2 regions of the Romboutsia lituseburensis genome follow, and region 2 is predicted to be linked to the other one. Evidence: a T-box and tRNA genes for the amino acid it is inferred to sense, from the RefSeq annotation. Region 2 holds a T-box; the other holds one or more tRNA genes.

Region 1 (3,504 bases), 1.7 Mb from region 2:
ACAATAATTTAATAATAGCCAGAATAAATAATAAAAAGGCCTTATACTAAAGCTAGAAATAAAAAAGATGATGTAGCTACATCTGTTATGCAAATATATAATGTAATATCAAAATCTTAGCTAGAAACTATTTATAAATATGGATTTATATAAAAGTTTAATAAACTATTTATATATTAATTATGAAGGAGTGATATTTTGGAGCAGGTATTAAACAGTGTAAATAAATTTTTTGAATTTATAGTCCCAATATCAGATTTTATGTGGAATTTTCCAACAAATTTTAAATGGTATGCAGATATACCTATTTTGGGCAATTTCGCATTTTCTATACTATTATTAGTAGGCACAGGAATATATTTTAGTTTTAAAACTCGATTTGTTCAGGTGAGAAAATTTAAAACTGGATTAAAAACTATTATAAAAAAGAAAACCGGTGATATTGGAGTAAGTCCATTTGCAGCATTTTTATTAAGTTCTGCAATGAGGATAGGTCCAGGTAATATAATAGGAGTTACATATGCAGTTTCAGTGGGAGGCCCAGGAGCAATATTTTGGATGTGGGTATCAGCATTCTTTGGAATGTCTGTAGCATTTTCAGAAGCTGTTCTAGCTCAACTATTTAAAGAAAAGAAAGATAAAGAATTTGTAGGTGGACTTCCGTTTTATGGAAGAAAGATGTTTGGAAATAAATATTGGGTGGGAGTACTGCTGTCTACTATATTTATAATTTATGCATTATTTAATTTACCAGGACAAACATTTAATTTATACACTTCATTAGGTGCAGTAGCAGAGCATTTAACGGGTCAAACTTATGATAGACAATCAGTTTTATATTATGCAATAGGAATAATTATAATAATTTCAGTAGCTCTTACTGTATTTGGAGGTATAAGAGGAGTTACTAGAGTAACTGATAAATTAGTTCCAGTAATGGCAATTGTTTATGTATCTATAGTTATTGTTATAGTGTGTATAAATTTCAAATTAATACCATACTTTTTTGTATCAGTATTTAAAGGAGCATTTACACCAGAAGCTATATTTGGTGGAGGATTTGGTATGTGTTTAGCACAAGGTGTTAAGAGAGGCCTAATGTCAAATGAAGCAGGTCAAGGTACAATAACTATGGCTGCTGCTATATCTGAAAATGATCATCCATGTGAGCAAGGATTTATACAGGCAATAGGAGTATTTTTAGATACTATGATAATTTGTACAATGACAGGATTTTTAATTGTCATGGCGAGTGTTTGGAATGGAGATGCTGGAGTGGTGTGGGAAGTTATAAAGGAATCTAAAATAACAGTTTATAATGCATCAGTAGCTCACTTAGTTCCTGGAGTAGGTTTAGATAATATAGTAAATGCTATTTTATCATTATGTTATGCTATGTTTGCATTTACAACATTAATAGGTCTTGTATTATTTGCAGAAATATCAGCAAACTGTATTACTAGGGATAATAAATTTATAATGATAATAAGAGGCCTTGGTGCAGTTTTATTTGTTCCATTTGGAGTCTTATCTGTTTTAGCAGGCTTAGAGTTAGGTAATGTATGGTATATATCAGATATGGTAAACATAATGGTTGTATACTCAAACGTACCTATATTAATAGTAGGAAGAAATATAATTTTAAAAACATTAAAACACTATGAAGATACAGGTGGTAAAAAATTTGTATCAAAGGATATTGGTATAGAGACAGAATACTGGAAATAGTGATTTATTTTACAATTGAAGATTATACAATTAAGTTGTATAAATAAAAAAATGATTTATATAGCTTAGTTGTATTTTTTACGTATAAGGAAATTATGATTACATTATAACTATGGATAAGTAGTTCAAATATTGATATATCAACAAACTTATAGTACGTAAAAAATGAGATTTTAAGCAACGGACGAAGTCGTTGGCGCCATGAGCGAAGCGAATTTTTTATTATATATGAAAATATTAAATTAAAAAGTAAAAAAATGTAAAAATGTATTGCATATTTAAAAATGATATGATATATTAAAAAGCGTAGTAAAAATAAACGGAGAGGTGTCCGAGTGGTTTAAGGAGCTGGTCTTGAAAACCAGTGATGCTTAACGGCACCGTGGGTTCGAATCCCACCCTCTCCGCCATATTTTGCCCAGATAGCTCAGTCGGTAGAGCAGGGGACTGAAAATCCCCGTGTCGGTGGTTCGATTCCGCCTCTGGGCACCAGTTAAGTACCTATTTATGTAGGTACTTTTTTTATGCATTAAATTGTAATTCTTAAAATATGATATTTTAGAAAAAATATAGAATTAATTGATTATAGATATAAACTATAATACAATGAATTTTAAGGAAGATATTGTATTATAGTTTAAAGTTAAAGGAGTATAGTTATGTTAAAAACAAATAAAGATAAGGTTGTAAAATGGTCTGTTCAAGGAAAAATACATCATCCAGTAGGGGGAAATTATAGAATAAGTAATGATGGAAAACCTATGATATTACCAGCAACAGGTGGAATATCATATAACGTTTCAATTGGAGATAGCGTATTTAACTGGGCAGGAGATCATGTAGAACCAGGGGTATCTATAAGAAATGAAAATAATTCTGAAAATGCAGCTTTAATGACATTTTCATGTATAGGAAATGAAGCTAAAATAGTTTCAGGAGATGCTAAAGGCAAAAAGGGATATGTTACAGGTATGCATGGAGGAATAGACCATGTACTAATACATTTTGAAAAAGATATCATAGAAGAGTTAGCTATAGACGATAAAATAATGATAAAAGCATATGGTCAAGGCTTAAGTTTACCAGAATTTGAAAATGTTCATGTAATGAATATAGATCCTGATTTATTTGAAAATCTAAATATAAAAGAAGAAGATTCAAAATTAAAAGTACATGTAGTTGCAAAAGTTCCTCCGTATTTAATGGGATCAGGTATTGGATCAAAAAGTGCGGCAACAGATGGTGATTATGATATAATGACTGCTGATATGGAAGAAATAAAGAGATTAGGTCTTGATAAACTTAAATTTGGAGACATAGTATTACTACAAGATTGCGATAATACTTATGGTGTTGGATTTTTAAAAGGATCTGTAAGCATAGGTGTTGTAGTTCATAGTGATTGTGTAAAATCAGGTCATGGACCAGGTGTAACAGTTATAATGACAAGCAAAGAAAGTGTGATAGAAGGAGTAATTGATGAAAGTGCAAATATAGGAAATTACATGAAAATGAATTAAAATAAAAGGGATACTTAGAATAAAGTAAGTATCCTTTTTTATATGTATAGGCTAAATTTATTTTTTTATTATATTTTTATTATTAGACTTTAAGTTCTTGTTTTTAAAGTCAGTTTTTTTCTTAGCTTTATTTTGGTGATTCGTAGAATCTACTAATTTACCCTCTTTTAGTTCTTTAGGTTTTATATTTATATTAAATTCTTTTTTATAAGTTCTTATAGTAGATAGATTTTGATTAGTAACAATAGATATAGCA
Region 2 (3,504 bases):
TCACTAAGATCACTGGGATTAGGAAATTTTGATGTTGCAATAGTTGCGATAGGTTCAGATATTAGAGCATCGATAATGGCTACTTTAATAGCTAAAGAGATGGGCGTATCTCAAATTGTATGTAAAGCCAAAGATGAGCTACAAGCTAAAGTTCTTTATAAAATAGGCGCAGATAGAGTCGTATTTCCTGAAAGAGATATGGGAGTTAGGGTTGCTCACAACTTAGTTTCAGATAATATATTAGATCATATAGAACTAGACCCAGAATATTCAATAGTAGAAATCGTAACACCTACAAGTTGGGTAGGAAAAACGCTAGTAGAATTAGAATTAAGAGCTAGATATGAAATAACAGTTTTAGCAATAAAGACAGGAAAAAGCATAAATGTTACTCCAGCTCCAGATGAGGAATTAAAATCTGGTAGTATTTTAGTTGTAATTGGGCAAAATGGGAAGATAAGCAGTATTGCCTCAGAAAATAAAGATTTAATTAGGAGAAAGTAGCAATGTCTATAATGATAACAGCTAAAGATAATGAAAGAGTAAAATATACAAAATCATTATTGAAAACAAAAAATAGAAATAAAGAATCAAAGTTTATAATAGAGGGATATAGAATTCTGACTCTTGCTATAGAATGTAATGCAAATTTAGAATATGTTTTTATAAATGAAGATTTTGAAAAAAAAGAAGAACATGTGAGTTTTTTAGACATATTAAAATCGAAAAATATAAAAACATATAAAACTACAAATAAGATATTTGATGACTTAATAGATACGGAAAATACGCAAGGTATTTTAGGTGTAGTTAAATTCAAGCCTAAAACTCTAGAAGAAAACTTAACTGATGAAAATAGATTTGTTCTTATATTAGATAGAATACAAGATCCTGGTAATATGGGAACCATAATAAGAACTGCAGATGCAGCGGGAGTAGATGCAATAGTGGCTTTAAAAGGGTGTGTTGATGTATACAATCCTAAAGTTATAAGATCAACTATGGGTTCAATATTTGATATGAATATAATACATACAACTCAAGATGAAGCACTAAGAGTTCTTAAATTAAAGAATTTCGATATAGTATCAAGTTATTTAGATACAAATAACTATTATAATACTGTAGAGTACAATTATAAAACAGCATTAGTTATAGGAAATGAAGCAAATGGTATAAATGAGGAACTAGTATCAAAATCAGATGTACTGGTTAAAATACCTATATACGGAAAAGCAGAATCTTTAAATGCGGCAATAAGTTCTGCAATTCTTATGTATGAAATAAAGAAATACCTAGTTTAGTATATTGTAAAAATTGTATTATGTATGGTATAATTATATGAAAAACATATTTTTACATACTATGAAAGAGAAAAGTATTTTGATTTAACTTAGCTCAGAGATAAGTACCTAGGCTGAAAGTACTTTCTAAGAATTCAAAAGAAGTTCCCTCTGGAGTATTAAAGCTGAAACTTTCAGTAGGCTTTAACGTCAAAACGCGTTAAGTTTATTCGAGGTGGTTTAATAATTTTTTATTATTAAGCTACTAGGGTGGTACCGCGAAACTATAGTCTTTCGTCCCTAGATAGGGATGAAGGGCTTTTTTTAATATAAAAAATGAAAGGGTGAAAAATAGTGCAAGAAAAATTACTTAATTTACAAGAAGCTGCTTTAAATGAAATTAAAGAAACTTCAAGTATAGAAGTTGTAGAAAGCCTAAGAGTTAAATATTTAGGTAAAAAAGGTGAAATAACAGCAATACTTAAAGAAATGGGTAAACTATCAGCTGAAGAAAGACCAGTTATAGGTCAAGTTGCTAATAAGGTGAGAGAATCTATAGAAGGAAGCATATCTTCTAAAAAAGAAGAATTAAAATCTATAGAAAAGCAAAAGAAATTAGCTGAAGAAATTATAGATGTTACTATGCCAGCTAAAGCTGTTAAAGTAGGTAAAAAACATCCAATATCTCAAATAACAGATGAAGTAAATGAAATATTTATGGGAATGGGATTCAGTATAGCAGAAGGACCAGAAGTTGAAACGGTTGAGAATAACTTTGATTCATTAAATGCTCCTAAAGACCATCCATCAAGAGATATGAGTGATACATTCTACATCAATAGTGAGTTATTACTTAGAACTCAAACTTCTCCAGTTCAAGTTAGAACTATGAAGAGTCAAGAATTACCAATAAAAATAATATCTCCAGGTAGATGTTTCAGATTTGATGCACCAGATGCTACACATTCACCAATGTTCCATCAAATAGAAGGATTAGTTGTAGGAAAAGATGTAACAATGGCTCAATTAAAAGGAACATTAAATATGTTCGTTAAAAAGTTATTCGGAGAACATACAAAAACTAAATTTAGACCCCACAACTTCCCATTCACAGAACCAAGTGCAGAAGTAGATGTTACTTGTTTCAAATGTGAAGGTGCAGGATGTTCTATGTGTAAAGGTGAAGGATGGATAGAAATATTAGGTGCAGGTATGGTACATCCAAATGTACTTAGAAATTGTGGTATAGACCCAGAAGTTTATAGCGGATTTGCATTCGGTATGGGATTAGACAGAATAACAATGCTTAAATATGAAATAGATGATATAAGATTATTATTCGAAAATGATATGAGATTTTTAGATCAATTTTAATTAGGAGGAGTTTAATATGTTAGTACCTGTAAAATGGCTTAGAGACTATGTAAATATAGATAAAGAAACACAAGAATTTGCTGATATGATGACTATGACAGGATCAAAAGTTGAAGCAGTAGAATTCTACGGAAAAGAAACAAATGGAGTTGAAGTATGTAAAATACTAGAAATAGAACAACATCCAGATGCAGATAGATTAAAAGTTACAAAGGTAGAAGTAGCAAATGGTGAAGTGCTTCAAATAGTAACGAATGCAACTAATATAAAAGTTGGAGATTATGTTCCTGTTGCTAGAATAGGCGCAGTACTTCCAGGAGACTTCAAAATAAAGAAAGGTAAGTTAAGAGGAGTATTATCAGAAGGAATGTTCTGTGGTGCAGAAGAATTAACTATACCAGATCAATATGTTGAAGATCATAAAAAAGATGGTATATATATATTAGATCATCAAGATTCATTTGAATTAGGGATGGATGTTAGAGATGTATTAGGTATCAACGATGCATTAATAGAATTTGAAATAACTTCAAACAGACCAGATTGTAGATCAATAATAGGTATAGCTAGAGAAGCTGCTGTTACTTTAGGAACAGATTTAAAATTCCCAGAGATAAAAGTTGATGGATCAAATGAAGAAATGCAATTTGAGATAGATATTCAAACTGACTTATGTAAGAGATACTGCGGTAAAGTTGTAAAAGATGTTAAAGTTGGACCATCTCCATACTGGATGCAAAGAAGACTTATAGAAGCAGGTATGAGACCTATAAATAATATAGTGGATATAACAAATTATGTTATGTTAGAACTTGGTCAACCTCTTCATGCATTTGATTTAGATGAT

Evidence for each region. The T-box of region 2 lies ahead of pheS (phenylalanine--tRNA ligase subunit alpha). A T-box ahead of a tRNA ligase gene usually reads a tRNA of that ligase, here a tRNA-Phe.
Region 1: it encodes a tRNA-Phe, which carries the amino acid that the T-box ahead of pheS (phenylalanine--tRNA ligase subunit alpha) is inferred to sense. The anticodon was not compared.

Annotation. Positions count from the first base shown of each region.
Region 1 is NZ_JANQBQ010000001.1:353,771-357,274, forward strand. Features, by position in the region: gene NWE74_RS01740 (alanine/glycine:cation symporter family protein) at 199-1,728, shown strand; tRNA gene NWE74_RS01745 (tRNA-Ser) at 2,050-2,138, shown strand; tRNA gene NWE74_RS01750 (tRNA-Phe) at 2,145-2,220, shown strand; gene NWE74_RS01755 (DUF4438 domain-containing protein) at 2,388-3,248, shown strand; gene NWE74_RS01760 (DEAD/DEAH box helicase) at 3,306-3,504, opposite strand, start outside.
Region 2 is NZ_JANQBQ010000001.1:2,028,495-2,031,998, reverse strand. Features, by position in the region: gene NWE74_RS09770 (potassium channel family protein) at 1-504, shown strand, start outside; gene NWE74_RS09765 (TrmH family RNA methyltransferase) at 507-1,304, shown strand; T-box leader at 1,357-1,588, shown strand; gene pheS (phenylalanine--tRNA ligase subunit alpha) at 1,638-2,657, shown strand; gene pheT (phenylalanine--tRNA ligase subunit beta) at 2,674-3,504, shown strand, end outside.